One region of the Nakamurella alba genome, then DNA from elsewhere that is predicted to be linked to it. Evidence: riboswitches for the same ligand, from Rfam matches in the RefSeq annotation. Region 1 holds a riboswitch; the other holds the start of a gene.

Evidence for each region. A riboswitch is a leader RNA that binds a small molecule or an ion and turns the genes downstream of it on or off. The one in region 1 is predicted to bind cyclic di-AMP.
Region 2: it holds a riboswitch for cyclic di-AMP, as region 1 does, so the genes downstream of both, GIS00_RS29010 (C40 family peptidase) here and GIS00_RS29215 (C40 family peptidase) in region 1, are expected to answer to the same signal.

Annotation. Positions count from the first base shown of each region.
Region 1 covers NZ_WLYK01000018.1:60,212-67,689, reverse strand. Annotated here, with positions in the region: gene GIS00_RS25885 (ArsA family ATPase) at 1-794, opposite strand, end outside; gene GIS00_RS25880 (SRPBCC family protein) at 795-1,232, opposite strand; gene GIS00_RS25875 (metallophosphoesterase family protein) at 1,257-2,048, opposite strand; gene GIS00_RS25870 (glycosyltransferase family 4 protein) at 2,083-3,204, opposite strand; gene GIS00_RS29215 (C40 family peptidase) at 3,230-4,384, opposite strand; cyclic di-AMP (ydaO/yuaA leader) riboswitch at 4,398-4,570, opposite strand; gene GIS00_RS25855 (hypothetical protein) at 4,761-4,967, opposite strand; gene GIS00_RS25850 (NYN domain-containing protein) at 5,061-6,326, opposite strand; gene GIS00_RS25845 (DEDD exonuclease domain-containing protein) at 6,395-7,478, shown strand, end outside.
Region 2 covers NZ_WLYK01000005.1:678,116-685,593, reverse strand. Annotated here, with positions in the region: gene GIS00_RS28655 (S8 family serine peptidase) at 1-2,382, opposite strand, end outside; gene GIS00_RS15130 (ArsR/SmtB family transcription factor) at 2,610-3,251, shown strand; gene GIS00_RS15125 (SRPBCC family protein) at 3,376-4,107, shown strand; gene GIS00_RS15120 (hypothetical protein) at 4,186-4,362, shown strand; gene GIS00_RS29010 (C40 family peptidase) at 4,918-6,183, opposite strand; cyclic di-AMP (ydaO/yuaA leader) riboswitch at 6,262-6,424, opposite strand; gene GIS00_RS15110 (PQQ-dependent sugar dehydrogenase) at 6,826-7,478, opposite strand, start outside.

The DNA.
Region 1 (7,478 bases):
ACCAGCTCCCCGTGCGGCCCGTCGGGCAGCACCCGGTTGACCACGATCCCGTCGACCGGGTAGCCGTGCAGGGCCAGCGCGGTCCGCAGCCGCCGCGCTTCCGCGACCACCACCCGCTCCGGGGTGAGCACGATCCGGGTGGCCCCGCGCGCCGCATCGGTCAGCAGGTCGCGCACGGCGGCGAGGTCGCCCAGCAGGTCGGCCAGCGCATCGCGGACCTCACCGGACGGGCCGGACCGGCTGCCGCCGGTGAGCCCGGCCAGGCCCGCGGCCAGTCCGCGCAGCAGCCGGGCCGGGCCGCCGAGCAGCCGGGACCCGTAGAACGCCAGCGTCTCCGGGACGGCGAGCAGCCGGAGCGTCTCACCGGTGGGCGCACAGTCGACGACCACCAGGTCGTGCTCGCCGGAGTCCAGGTGGCGCTTCAGCTCCAGCAGCGCGACCACCTCCTCGGCACCCGGGACGACGGTGAGCTCGTCGGCCTGTACCTCGCCGATCCCCTGTGCCGCAAGGACTCCGACCAGGTATCCGCGGACGGCGGACCAGGCCTGCTCGAACCGGCCCCGCACGTCCACCTGGGCGGCGCACAACCCGGGCACGCCGGGCACCGGGGTCGGGTCCGCCCGCAGCGGCAGGTCCAGCACGTCGGCGGCGGAGTGCGCGGGATCGGTGGACAGCAGCAGCACCCGGTGCCCGTGGCCGGCGGCGGCGACCGCCGTCATGGCCGCGACCGTCGACTTGCCCACACCGCCCTTGCCGGTGTGCAGGACCACCCGGGGCGCCGTCGTGCCCCCCACTCAGGCCTGCTCGACGCGCTTGCGGAGCTCTTTGAGCGCGGTGTCCATGATCGTCCGCTCGGCCTTGCGGCGCAGCACCCCGATCAGCGGCACGGTCAGCTGGACCGACAACGTGTAGGTGACCTCGGTGCGCCCGCCCTGCGGGGCCAGCACGTAGCTGCCGTGCTGCGACTTCTGCATCTGACCGGACACCAGGTCCCAGGAGACCGAGAGCCCGTCCGCCGCCCAGGTGTACTCGAGCTCGTAGGTGTCCTTGATCATTCCGGCGTCCAGCCCGAACTTCACCCGGCGGGCCCGGCCGTCGCTGCCGGGCTCGGTGATCTCCACCTGCTTCACCGCCCCGGTCCAGTCGGGGTAGGCCGGGAAGTCGGCGATGGTGGCCATGATGTCCGCGGGTGCCGCGTCCATCGTCAGCGACTGGGTGGAGGAGTCGGCCATGTCCGGAAGGTTAGTCGCTCCGGCTCAGACCTCCAGCACGAAAGGCACCGGGAAGCGCTGGAAGTGACCGACGTTGACGCACTCGGTGCGGCCCACCCGCAGCCGCCGGGCCAGCGGCTGGTGCACGTGCCCGAAGAGCGCCCACCTCGGATGGTGCTCGTCGATGTACTCGCGCAGGCCAGGGCCGAACATCTCCATCCGGGCCGGCACCACGTCGTACCGCAACGACGGGATCTGCGGCGGCACGTGCGAGCACAGCACGTCCACCGGGCCCAGGTCGCGCACCGTCGCCAGGTACTCGTCCCCGGGCCGGACCAGCGGCTGCCAGACCGGATCCGGGGCACGGACCGGGATGCCGGTCCGGGTCGACCCGCCGGCCACGAAGCCCAGGTCCAGGCCGCCGACGGAGACCACCGCACCGTCCAGGTAGGGCAGCCGGTCGCCGGCGATCTCGTTCCACACCGCCGCCACGTCGACGTTGCCCAGGGTCAGCAATGTGTCCGGCCCGACGGCCTCCAGCACCTGCTGGTAGCGGACGGCCACCACCTCGCTGAGCACCGACACCGGGTCGCTGACGGTGGCCCACAGCGAGCGGTTGTAGTCACGCAGGCCGAGGAAGTCGCCGGAACTGCGGAGCCGGGCGAACGGCCGGACCCGGTCCGCCCCGAACACCTGGCCCAGGATGCCGTTGCCGTGGTCGTGGTAGTCGACGTAGTCCAGCAGGTCCCCCAGCACGACCAGCTGCTCGGCCTGCGCCGCGACCCTGGCCAGGGCCTCGATGTTCCCGTGGATGTCGGACACGAAGCTGATCCGCACCCGGCCACGGTAACCGGCGGCGTGCGGCGGGCTGTCAGCGGGACAGCAGGTCGGCCAGCCGCTCCGCGGAACGGTCCCAGGTCCAGTCCTGCCGGACCCAGCGCCGGCCGGCCTCGCCGTAGCGGGCGCGCAGCGCCGGGTCGTTGAGCAGTTCGACGACGGCAGCGGCGACGGCGTCGGCGTCCCGGCCGTCGACCACGGTGCCGGTGCGGCCGTCCTGCACCGCCTCCGGTGCGCCGCCGGAGTCACCGGCGATCACCGGCAGACCGACCGCGGCGGCCTCCAGGAACACGATGCCCAGACCCTCGACGTCGAGCCCGCCTCCCCTGGTTCGGCAGGGCATCGCGAAGACGTCGGCCGCCGCGTAGTGCGCGGCGAGCTCGCCGTCCGGAGCGCGGCCGGTCATCCGGATCGACCCGGCGACCGGTGAGTCCGCGGCGAGCCGGTGCAGTCGGGCGGCGTCGGAGCCGTCGCCGACGATCAGCAGCACCGCGTCCGGGTGCCGGGCCACCACCTGCGGCCAGCTGCGGATCAGCATGTCCTGGCCCTTGCGGGCGACCAACCGGGAGATGCAGGAGACCACCGGCCTATCGCCGAGGCCGAGCCGCCCGCGGACGTCCGCGCGGCCGGCCGGGTCCGGCCGGAAGTCCGGCGAGACCCCGGGCGGCAGGTATTCCAGCCGTGCCATCGGGCCGAGGGCGGCGGCGATCCGGCCGCGGGCGTACCGGCTGACGAAGGTGATCACGTCGACGGTGCCGCCGATCCGGCACAGCGCCTGCCGGGATCCCGGCAGCATCGACCAGCCCACCTCGTGCCCGTGGGTGCTGGCCACCGCGCGCCGGACACCGGCCCGGCGCAGCGCCGGGGTGAGCAGGGCCAGCGGCGCGGCGGCGCCGAACCAGACGGCGTCCAGCCGGTGCTCCTGCACGAGGGCCCGGGCCCGGCGCGCCACGGTCGGTACCGGCAGCATCAGCGAGGTGGGGTGCCGGACCACCCGAAACGGCTGCGCGGCGTCGAACTCCGCGGCGCCGTCCCAGGCCGGCGCGTAGACGACCAGGTCGTCGGCGGGCAACCGCACGGCGAGTGCGTGCACGTAGGACTGGATGCCGCCGGTGCGCGGCGGGAAGTCGTTGGTGACGAGCAGGGTGCGACGCACGGCCGCACCCCCTCTGCACTCTGCTCTAGCCGCGCGGCACCCGGTGGCCGGTGGCGTTCGGGCCGCCCTTCTCGACGGGCACGTAGATGATGCCCAGCGATTCGTCGGCCGCGCTGACCACCATGCCGTACCCGACGTAGATCGCGACGTGCGACACGGGCGAGTAGTAGGTGACGAGGTCGCCCGGTTGCAGCTGGTCCAGCGGGACCTCCGGGTAGTTGGCCTGCTCGTAGCTGACGCGGGGGATGTCGATGCCGGCGGTCGCCCACGCCCACTTGGTCAGGCCGGAGCAGTCGTAGGACTCGGGACCGTCGCAGGCGTAGCAGTAGCCGCCGCCGATCTTGGTGATCGCCGCGGCCGCGGCCTTCTGGCCGGCGGCGTCGCCGACCGGCTCCACGCTGGCGATGCCGGCGGCGGCCTGCGAGGCCTGGGCCATGCTCAGCATGGCGGCCTGCTCCACCGCGGACAGCCGGTTGTACAAGGTCCGGTACTTCGCGGCGGCGGCGTCCAGCGAGGTCTTGCGGGTGGCGGCGGTCGCGGCGGCGGCGTCCGCCTCCTTCTTCGCGGTCGCCGCAGTCTCGCTCGCGGTGGCGGCGCTCTGCTGGGCGGACACGGCGGCGACGGAGGCCTGCGCGGCCTTCTGCTTCGCGGCCAGCGCGGTCTGCATCACGGTGCGGTTGTCGGCGGCGACCTGCTCGAGGGAGGTGGCCTGCTCCAGGAAGTCGTCGGCGTTGTCCGCGGTGAGGATCAACGACATGGTGCCGGTGCTGGCGCCGCGGAAGCTGGCGCTGGCGAACTGGTCGAGCTGCGTCTGGTAGTCGACGACCGCGGCGGCGGCGGAGGCGGCATCGGCCTTGGCGGTGGCCGCGGCGGCGGTGGCCGTGGTCAGCGCGGTGGCGGCAGCGGTGGCGGTGGCGTCGGCGCGCTTCTGCTCCTCGCGGGCACCGTTGAGCGCCTCGGACGCGATCTCCGCCTGGCGGGACGCGACCTCCCAGGCCTGCTGCGCCTCCGAGGAGTTGGTGGGCTCCGCGGAGTTGGTGGGCTCGTCGGTCACCGGCACGGCGGAGGCCGCGGGTGCGGCGAGGGCGCCCAGCACGGACAGCAGTGCGATCGCGGCGGCGGTGCGCAGTGCTCCGGTGCGGGGATGGTGCTGGCGGACCTTGCGGCCTGGCGTCGCCACAGACGAAGTGCCTTTCTTCCCTGATGCGCCGCCTACCGGGTGAGCTGACGGATTCGGGCCGGAAGTTGCCCTACCCCCGCGCCGGCCGGACAGCGCCGCACGAAGCGGCACGACGGACGGTGGCGGGGATTCACCCCACGTACCTGGTTCCCCGGCTCGACCCCACCGACCAGGTGATCATGGCGGCGGGCTGTGTCGACTCGGCGGTGACCTCCGGGGCAACCGGACCTGGTTGCCCACTGCCGAAGGTCTCGATCAGATTACGAGAAGGACACGGGAAGGGCCACCCGGCGGAACGGACATTTCGTGCGGACGCATGCACTTCCCCGTCCGGCGTGCGGCGACGTTGCTTCGGTGTGACCGACCTCATGAAGTTTCACGCAGTTTCCTCCCACCCCCGGGACGGCATCGGTGTGACGAGCCGCAGCGGCGGGACCAGGCCGGACTCGGCCAGCACCCCGATGGCGGCACGCTCGTTCTCGTCCCACTCGACCCCCTCCGGCGGGGCACCCAGCAGCACCGTGATGACGCAGCCGGAACAGGCGCGGCCGCGGACCTCGCAGCGATCGCAATCGATGTGCATCTGACCTCCTGGACCTCCCCGCCCGGCGGGTCCGGGTGGATGCGGCCGAGGGTAGGAACGGGCACCGACAGTGCCGGTTCCCGCGCCGTCCGGTCAGGTCAGCAGGGCCAGCAGCACCGGCGCGCCGGCCGTGCGGGCACCCCGCGCGCGGGCACCGTCCATCACCTCGCGGTCCGAACTGATCACCACCACCACCCGGCCGGCCGGTTCGGCCGCGGCGAGGTCGCGCACCACGTCGTCGGCAAGCACCCCGGGCGGCGAGAACAGCACGCGCACACGGCGTCCCGGCATCTGCGGCACGGTGACCGCGGCCCCGTCGAACACCACGGTGACCTCGGCACCGGTGCGCGCAGCCAGCGCCCCGGCGGACCGGACCAGACGTTCCCGCTGCTGCACCAGGGTCAGGTCCGGGTAGCCGGACTTGGTGACGTTGTAGCCGTCGACGATCAGGTGCGCCGCCGGCAGACCGAGCCAGCGCAGCAGCCGCCCGGGATCCGCGGTGGTCTCCGCAGCGGGTGCACCGACACCCAGGTCGCGGCCGACGACATCCGCCGGGTCCGCGCCCCCGCCGAGCAGGTTCCACTCCCGGCGCAGTCCGCCGGCCGCCCCCTCGAGGGTGGTCAGCAGCAGGTCGAGCCGGCGATCGGCGGCGGCCCGGTCGTCCCGGCCCGCCTCCCGGGCGCGGCCCAGCGCCTGCTCCGCGCGGTCCGCGCGGTCGGCGGCCTGCTTCGCCCGCTTCTCCCAGCTGTCGGCCTCGGCGCGGGCGGTCTCCAGTCCGGCGGCGGTCGCCGCGGCGGATGCGGCCAGCTGCTGCTGCAGCGCCGCGACGGTGTCCTCGGCCGTCCGCAGCCGGGTGCCCTGGTCCCGCAGGCGCTGCCGCAGCCGGTCCAGTGCCTGCTCCTGGGTCTCGGTGCCGGTCCGCGCCGCCACCAGCCGGTCCCGCTCGGCGGAGACGGCCGACAGTTCGCGTTCCAACCGGCGCACCCGACGCGGCCACTCGTGCGGATCCCGGCCGGCGGCATCGGTGGTGGCCGGAACCGCGGCCAGCCGCTCGGCCAGATCGGGCAGCTTCTGCAGGTAGGCGCCGGCCGCCAGGTCCACCGGATCGGCCGGGTCGGTGACACCCGCTCCGGCCTGGGCGACCGCGGCCCGGAAGGCGGCGTCGGACTGCAGCGCCTCGGCCAGCGGGACCGCGCCGAGCCGGGCGCGCTTGCCCGGGGTGAACCGGGCGACCCGGGCCAGCGATGCCGGCATCTGCGCGGGCGGCAGCCCGTCGAGCGCCCCGGCGGCCAGCTCCAGCAGCCGACCGCGCACCGCGGCGGGCAGCGCCGTCAGCTCGGGCAGGTCGGCCGGTTCCATGCCGACGATTCAACACGTCCGGCGGCCGTCCGGGTGCACTGTCGGTGCCCTCCCCTACCGTCCGCCCCGTGAGTCCCATCAGTCCCGTCCGTGACATCGAGGTCCAGGCCTCGTTCGACGAGCTCGACGACCCGTTGCGCGAGATCACCTTCGTGGTGGTCGATCTGGAGACGACGGGCGGTTCCGCGGTGACCGAGATGATCACCGAGATCGGCGCCGTCAAGGTGCGCGGCGGCGAGGTGCTGGGCGAGTTCGCCACCCTGGTCGACCCCGGCCGGGCGATCCCGCCGCAGATCACCATGCTCACCGGCATCTCCGACGCGATGGTGATGGATGCGCCGCGGATCGACGCCGTGCTGCCGGCGTTCCTCGAGTTCACCCGCGGCACCGTGCTGGTCGCGCACAACGCCCGGTTCGACATCGGCTTCCTGAAGGCGGCGTGCGCCCGCCAGGGGCTGCCCTGGCCCGGCAACGCCGTGCTGGACACGGTGCTGCTGGCCCGGCGCGCGCTGTCGAAGGACGAGGCGCCGAGCCTGCGGCTGGGAGCGCTGGCCCGGCTGTTCGGCGCCCGGACCACACCCGACCACCGGGCGTTGCACGACGCGCGGGCCACGGTGGACGTGCTGCACGCGCTGTTCGAGCGGCTCGGCGGCCTCGGCGTGCAGAGCCTGGCCGAACTGCAGGAGCTGGGCCGGGACGTCCGACCGGCCCAGCGCCGCAAACGGCACCTCGCCGACCACCTGCCGCAGGCCCCCGGGGTCTACCTGTTCCGCGGGCCCTCGGACGAGGTGCTCTACGTCGGCACGTCGAAGAACCTGCGGCGCCGGGTGCGGTCGTACTTCGGCGCCGGTGAGCTGCGTGGCCGGATCAAGCAGATGCTGACGCTGGCCGTCCGGGTCGACCATGTGGTGTGTGCGCACGGATTGGAGGCGAACGTCCGCGAGCAGCGGCTGATCGCCGCCCACCTGCCGCCGTACAACAAGCGCTCCCGGATGCCCGACAAGGTGAGCTGGGTGGTACTGACCCGGGAGACGTTCCCCCGGCTCTCCGTGGTCTCCACCCCGCCGCTGGTGGAGTCGGTGTGCCTCGGGCCGTTCGGCACCCGGCAGGCCGCGCAGAACGCCGTCGAGGCGCTGCAGGAGGTGGTCCGGA
Region 2 (7,478 bases), on a different contig from region 1:
CACCGATCCGGTCGAAACGCCGTCCCCGGCAACGAGATCCGGCGAACGTCCGTCGTCCCGCAGGAACCCGAGCCGGACGTTCGAGGCATCGCGGATCTCCACCGCGCCGGTCCGCACACCCAGCGCCACCGAGCTCATGACCACCGTGGTGGACACGCCCGAGGTGATCGCGGCGGTGTCGACGGCGAGCGTCATCGGGGCGGTGTCGGCCCGGGCGGTGATCGGGGTGAGCAGCCGTCCGACGGTCCGGCCCCCCGTCCAGGACGTGGTCAGGGTCGCGGCGAACTGCGTCGAGGCGGCGGCCGGCACGGTGTAGCTCGCCGCAGAAGCGACCCGGACCGAGGTACCGGGGGCGAGATCGTCCGGGCGAAGAGTGGTTCCGGTGCCGGCCGGGGTGTCCACCCGGACGGCGACCGACCGGGCGGTGCCGTCGCTCCCGGCCGGCAGGTCAGCGACGGTGACCACCGATCCGTGGCCGGGATCCGAGAAGTCCACCCGGACGGCGACTCTCGCGGCATCGCAGGCGGAACCGGCGGCGCACGCGGCGATCCGGGCGAGCTGCGACCCGGTCAGCCGCGGGTGGTAGCGGAAGGCCAGGGTGGTCCCGGAGGCGGTGCATGACCCGGAGTCTGCGGCGCACGGGACCGCCGTCGGCAGGGTCGCCTCCACCACCCCGGACCGCAGGGCGGAAGAGGCGCACCCGGCGGCGGCCCCGCCGGGACAGCGGGTGGCCAGTACCGCGGCGGCGGTGGTGTTCACCGTCTGCTCGGTCGGCAGCGCCCGCCAGCCGGCGGCCGTGTGGATCTCGATCCAGGCCTGCACCTCGGTGACGCACGCGCCACCCGCGGTCGTGCACGCCGACGGCAGCACCCCGGGGCCGGACGGGACCAGGCGCACGGTGCCGGACACCGTCGGGTCCCCGGGGGTGGACAGGCAGGAGCCGGTCGGGTCGTTCCGCATCGCCACCGCGTACCGGACCGTCGCGCCGGGCGCGGCGCCCGGGATCGCCGACCCGTCCGGCGCGGTGAGGCGGGAGGACACCGAGGGGGTGCAGGCGGTGACGGCGACCGTGGCCGCGACACCGCCGGGGAGGTACCAGCCGGCGAGATCGATGACCACGTGCTGCTGCCCGGTGCTGACACCGGTCACGGTGACGGTGCCGTCCGCTCCGACCGGGACCAGCACAGTGGTGGTGAGGGTCTGCCCGGCGGGGTAGTTGAGCACGGTGGCCGCCCGGCCGCCCGCGGTCGGGCCGACGGTCAGGTAGCCGGCGGCGGTGGGGCCGACGACGGAGACGGCGAGCGCGACGGCGGTGGCGCCTTCGGCCGGCACCCCGCCGCGGCCCAGCACCCGGACCGCCACGGCCTTCCCGGGCCCGACGGAACGGTTCGTCCGGGTGTCCAGCAGCCGCGCGGCCGGTCCGGTCTGCAGCGTCCCGGCGGCGGACGCCCTGCCGCCCGCGACGTACCCGGCGACATCGATGACGACGTGGGTGCGGCCGGGGACGCCCGGGGTGATCGCGATCCGGCCGTCGGCGGACACCGGCACCACGGCGAAGGCGGTGGTGCTCCGCCCCGACGAGAAGTTCAGCACCGTGGCCGGAGCGGATCCGGTGCCGCCCAGTCGCAGGTAGCCGCCGCCGACCGGGGCCACTGCCGTCACGGTGACCAGCACTGCGCTCACCCCCGCCGGCACCCCGGCCCGGCCGTACACCGGCACCGGCAGCGGCGTCGATCCGGTGACCGTGCCGCGTCGCAGACCCAGACCGGTGCGGGTGTCGGCCAGCCGGGTGCCGGTGGCCAGGGCGGTGAACCCACCGGCGACCGCGGTGCCGCTGCGGGTCCAGCCGAGCAGGTCGACGACCAGGTGGGCGTGCCCGGCGACGGCGGTGGGCAGGTTGGCGATCCGGAAGCGGCCGTCGCCGCCCAGGGTGACCAGCGCGGTGGCGGTACCGCTGCTGCCCGCGGTGTAGTTGAGCTGGGCGACACCCGGCCGCGTCGTGCCGTCCGGGTAGGCGGTGAGGAAACCGGACGTGGTCGGCGCGACGGCGGTGATCTGGATCAGCACGGCGGCGACGCCGCTCGACGGCACCCAGCCGCGGACCCGGACGGGGAGCGATCCGTTGCCCACCACGCCCTGTCGGGCTCCGGTACCGATCCGGGTGTCCAGGATCCGGGCCGGGGTGATCGGGACGTAGCCGCCGGCGACACCTCCGCCCGCGGTCTGCGTGGTGGGGGTGCTGGTGCTCGGGGCCTGGGTGGTCGCGGTCGGGGTGGCCGGTGCGGGCGCGGCCAGGACCTGGACCGGCGTGACGAACTGGAGGAGGCCGGCGAGCAGGGCCGCGACGAGCATCGCGATGCGTGCCCGTGGCGCGCCTGTCATCCGTCACCTCCACCGTTCCGTCACCCCTGGTGACGATGCCCCGGGTGGCGGTGTCCGGTGCCCGCTGATTGTCCCCGACACCCTGTGGTGCATCGGTCTCTGCCACACGGTTGCCCTGCTGTTTCGCCCGCCCGGACCGCCATGAGGCGCATCACCCACGAGGCGAACACCGACCGACAGATACAACTGTCTTGACAACATTTCCTTTCGGTGCGAGGGTGATCGCCATGGACGAGGTGGCGGTCATCGAGGATCCGGCGGCGGCGGAGGTCGTCCTGGATCCGGTCCGGGCCGGGCTGCTGGCGGCCCTGGTCAGTCCGGGGTCCGCCAGCACCCTCGCCGCGTCGGTGGGGCTGTCCCGGCAGAAGGTGAACTACCACCTGCACGCCCTCGAACGGGTCGGGCTGATCGAGCTGGTCGAGGAGCGCCGCAAGGGCAACATGACCGAGCGGGTACTGAAGGCGGTGGCCGCGTCGTTCGTGATCTCCCCCGCCGCGCTCCTGCCGGTCGCGCCCGACCCGGCGCGCTCCCGAGACGAGTACTCCGCCGGGTGGTTGCTGGCGCTGTCCGCCCGGTTGGTGCGGGAGGTCGGCACCCTGGTGGCCGGCGCGCGGGCCGCCGGGCAACCGCTGGCCACCTTCGCCGGCGACACCCGGATCGACTTCGCCTCCGCCGCCGACCGCGCCGCCTTCGCCCGCGAACTCGCGGCGTCGGTCGACGAGCTGGTCGACCGCTACCACCGCCCGCAGGCACCCGGCGCGCGCGGGCACCGCCTGGTGCTCGCCATGCACCCGACCCTGCGCGAGACCGGTGACGGTGCAGCTGTTTCCGGTCCGAAGGCCGTCCGCACGTCCGCACCACCGACCTGACGTCTCCCGCACCACCCGCAGCGATCCCCCCACATCACCGGCTGCGTTCCCCCGGAACCACCCACCGCGATTCCCCCACACCACCCACCGCACTGCCCACCGCACGGACCCCGAGGAGCACCCCATGACCGGCAAGCGTTTCGACATCGCCCGCACCTTCGACGTGGAGGGCACCCCTGAGCAGGTGTTCGACGCCGTGACCACGAACGTCGGCGGCTGGCTGTGGCCGATGGAGTTCGAGCCGCGGGTGGGTGGTGCCGCTGCGTTCGGCGGCGTGGTCACCGTCTGGGACCCGCCGCACCACTTCGTCACCCGGGTCGACGGCGAGGACGGTTGGTTCAACCAGCTCGAGCACGAGATCTCCGCCCGCCCGGGCGGCGCGACCGTCCGCTACGTGCACAGCGGGGTGATCACCGAGGACTGGGACACCCAGTACGACGGCGCCGACCAGCACACCGACTTCTACCTGCACACGCTCCGCCAGTACGTCCAGCACTTCGCCGGCCGCACCGTCAGCTACTCGGAGGCGACGGCTCCCGCCTCCTCGCAGAACCCGGAAGGACTGCGCACCCTGCTGCTCGCCCTGGGGATCGGGGACGGGGTGCAGCAGGGCGACCGGATCCAACTCGCGCTGCCGGCGGTCGGCGTGGTCGTCGATGTCGAGGTCGACCACCGGAACCACGCCTTCATCGGCCTGCGCACCGACGACGCGCTCATCCGCATCTTCGGCCGCAACTTCTTCGGCGCCCCGGTCGCCGTCACCGTCCACCGCTTCCCGGACGCCGATGCCGACGGCCCGACCGCCGAGGCCGTCAGCGCGGCCTGGCAGCAGCGTCTGGACGAGATCTACGCCTGAGGTTGCGTCGGGTCGGACTGTTCACATCCACCCGCGCGGACGGCGAGGATTTCCGCTCCTTGGTGTTTCATGGGAGCCATGACCAGCCCTGAACACCCCCGTGACGAGGGATCCATCGCCGACACCCAGATGTTCCGTCGGTTCGTCGAGGAGGAGGAGCCGGTACGGAACGGGATGCCGGGCTGGGCCTGGCCGGTCATCATCTGCGCGCTCGTCGCCTGCGCCGCGCTGATCGTGGTCCTCGTCACCCGCTGACCTTCGTCGGTCCTGCCGGCCCTGTCCGGTCGGCTCGTCCGGGGCGTTCCCGCTGGAACGCCCCGGACTTTCGTGTGTGCGGGCACCGGCGGATCCGCCAGGTCGTCCGCGCGCCGTCACCGGTCGGGTGCCGGCCGCCGGATGTCGCTCCCTCCGCTCCGCCGTCGATCCGGTCCGAGATCCGGCCGGTTCCCGCTGGTCCCTGACCCGGGGGCCGGCATCCAGTCCCGGGAGAATCCGGGACCGTTTCCATCGGTGGGCGGTGGAAACGGTCCCTGATCCCGAGCCCGGGGCCACTCGGGCGGAGCAGGTGCGCGACATCAGGCGACTCTCCCGCTGGTACATCCCCGGGGGCCCACGCCGACGTGCCCGCAGGAATCGCGGGCCCACCTTTCCACCGGTGGGCGAGGTGAAACGGTCCCCGACCCGGCCCGCCAGCCGCACAGTCGGCCCGCCGGATCAGCCGGCGCCGGCCCCCCGGCGGCGGAACACATGCCCACAACGCCGAAGAGCCCGCCCCGGATCAGGGGCGGGCTCTTCGAGAAGCAGTGAGGATCAGCGCGGGACGCGGTGTCCGGTCGGGTTCGGGCCCGCACCGTCGACCGGCACCAGCACGACACCGACGCTGTAGGTGGCGGCGCTGACGACCATGCCGTCGCCGACGTAGATCGCGACGTGGCTCACCGGGCTGTAGTAGGTGACCAGGTCACCGGGCTGCAGCTGGTCCAGCGGCACCGACGGCAGCTCGGCCTGCAGGTAGCTGGCCCGCGGGATCCCGATGCCGGCCTGGCCCCACGCCCAGGTGGTCAGACCCGAGCAGTCGAAGGCGTCCGGGCCGTCACAGGCGTAGCAGTAGCCGGCGCCGACCTTGGTCAGCGCCGCCTGCGCGGCGATCTGGCCGAGCTGGTCGCCACCGGACACGGCCGGCGGGGCGGCCGCCTCGGTGGTGGGCGCCGGTTCTTCGGCGGGCGGGGCCGCCTCGGAGACAGGCGCCTCGGAGGCCGGCGCCACCAGGGTGTCGGCCTCGGCCGCGGCGCTGGTGGACGGCGCGGCGGCGGCAGCAGCGGCGGCTTCGCGGGCGGCGGCCTCCTCGGCGGCGGCCTGCTGCGCGGCAAGCGCGGCGGCCCGGGCCTCGGACTCCCGACGGGCCTGCTCGGCGGCACGCTCCGCGGCCAGCCGCTCCTCCTCCGACAGCTTGTCGTAGAGGGCCTTGGCGTCGGAGACCGCAGTGTCCATGGCGGTCTTCTTGGCGGCGGCCTCGGTCTCGGCCTTGGTGGCGGCCTCGGCGGCGGTGGCCGCCTCGGTCGCGGCCTGGGTCGCGGTCACCGCGGCGGACGCGGCCTTGGTGGACTCGGTCGCGGCGTCGGCCTTCGCCTGCAGCGCGGTGTCCATCGTGGCGTGGGTGTCGGCGGCGACCCGCTCGACGGCGGTGGCCTGGTCGAGGAAGTCCTCGGCGGAGTCGGCGGTGAGCAGCAGGCTCATCGTCCCGGTCCGCGCGCCGCGGAAGGTGGCGCTGGCGAACTGGTCGAGATCCGACTGGTAGCTCTTGGCGGTTGCGGCGGCCTTCTCGGCGGTGGTCTTCGCGGTGCCGGCGGCCTTCTCGGCGGCGACCTGGGCGGCGGCGGCCTTCTTCGAGGCGGCGTCCGCGTCGGCCTTGGCCTGCTTCGCGCCGTTGAGCGCCTCGGCGGAGATCTCGGCCTGGCGCTGCGACTCCTCCCAGGCCGTCTTCGCCTCGGAGGCGGTGCCCGGCTCGTCGGTGCCGACCGGGTCCGCGGCGGCCGGCAGCGCGCCGATCAGCCCGAACAGCGTTGTCGCGGCCACGCCCAGAGCAAGTGCCCGCAGACCTCGCGGGCGGCGCCGAAGTTCCGGCGTCGATGCATGTGTCGCCAAGACGGCGAAACCCTTCTTCCTTGCCGCCTACCGGGTTAGCTGACGGATTCGGGCCAGGAAGTGGCCCTACCCCCGACCTCCGCGAAGGCGCGTAGCTCAGGGGATTCACCCCAGTGGAACCTTGGGTTCCCGGCTCGACTCCCCGACGGCGTCGACTCGGCGGTGACCTCCCGATCCCCGACCGGCGATCCAACTGAAGGTCTCGGTCAGATTACGAGACGGACACTGATGTGTCTAGCTGAGGTCTCAACTGTGTAGCGGCTGTCAGCTGCGGCTGTCGACTCCCGGACCCGGGCAGGAGCGCCGGAGGACCCACGGCGCACGATTCGGACCAAGAATGGCCTATCGGACACCCCCAGGTCCACTTCGGAGCTGATGGTTCACACCGATCACACAGCGACAAGGCCGTCGGCCGCACCCACCCGACCGCATCGACGCCGCAGCGTTGCGCCGGGCGGGTTTCGTTGCGCCGACCGGGTCGACTTCCTGATCCACGATCCGCGCCTCGTCACCCTGAGGTGGTGGCCGGTCCCGAGAAGAGTGCCCGACAGGTCGGCGAACGGCGGGGCCGGATCAGGCCGCCGGTGCGACCCGGAGGATCTCGTCCCGTCCGCCCCCGTTGGAGGTCGTGACGTACAGCGCCCCGTCCGGGCCGCTCTGCACGGTGCGCAGCCGGCCATGGGTGCCGGACAGCTCGGCGATGGTCGAGGTCCCGCGGACCGCCCCGGCGCGGTCGATCCGGAAGACCTGCAGCGACTCGCCGCCCAGTGCCGCGACGGCCAGCGCGCCGTCGAGCTCACCCCACTGCGGTCCGTCGATCCACGTCGCACCGGACCAACCCGCCGTCGTGGCGCCGCTGGTCGCGACCGCCTCCTGCACCTGACCCAGGGCCGGGTCGGTCATCGGTACCGATTCGTCGTAGCCGGGCCCGTCGACCGGGACCGGGTCGTACCCGAAGTTGCCGCCGGAGACCGGGGCGTTGATCTCGTCCTCGACACCGGCGCCGTGCTCCACCGTCCAGACCTGCCCGGTTCCCGGCCGCAGCGCGAGTCCCTGCACGTTCCGGTGGCCGTAGCTGAAGACCAGGCGGGTGGCCGGGTCGTCCGACTCGAGGAACGGGTTGTCCGGCGCCGGCGCCCCGGAGGTGGTGACCCGCAGGATCTTGCCGTTGAGGGCGCCGAGGTCCTGCGGGTGACTGCCGACCGCCGCGTCGCCGGTGCCGATCA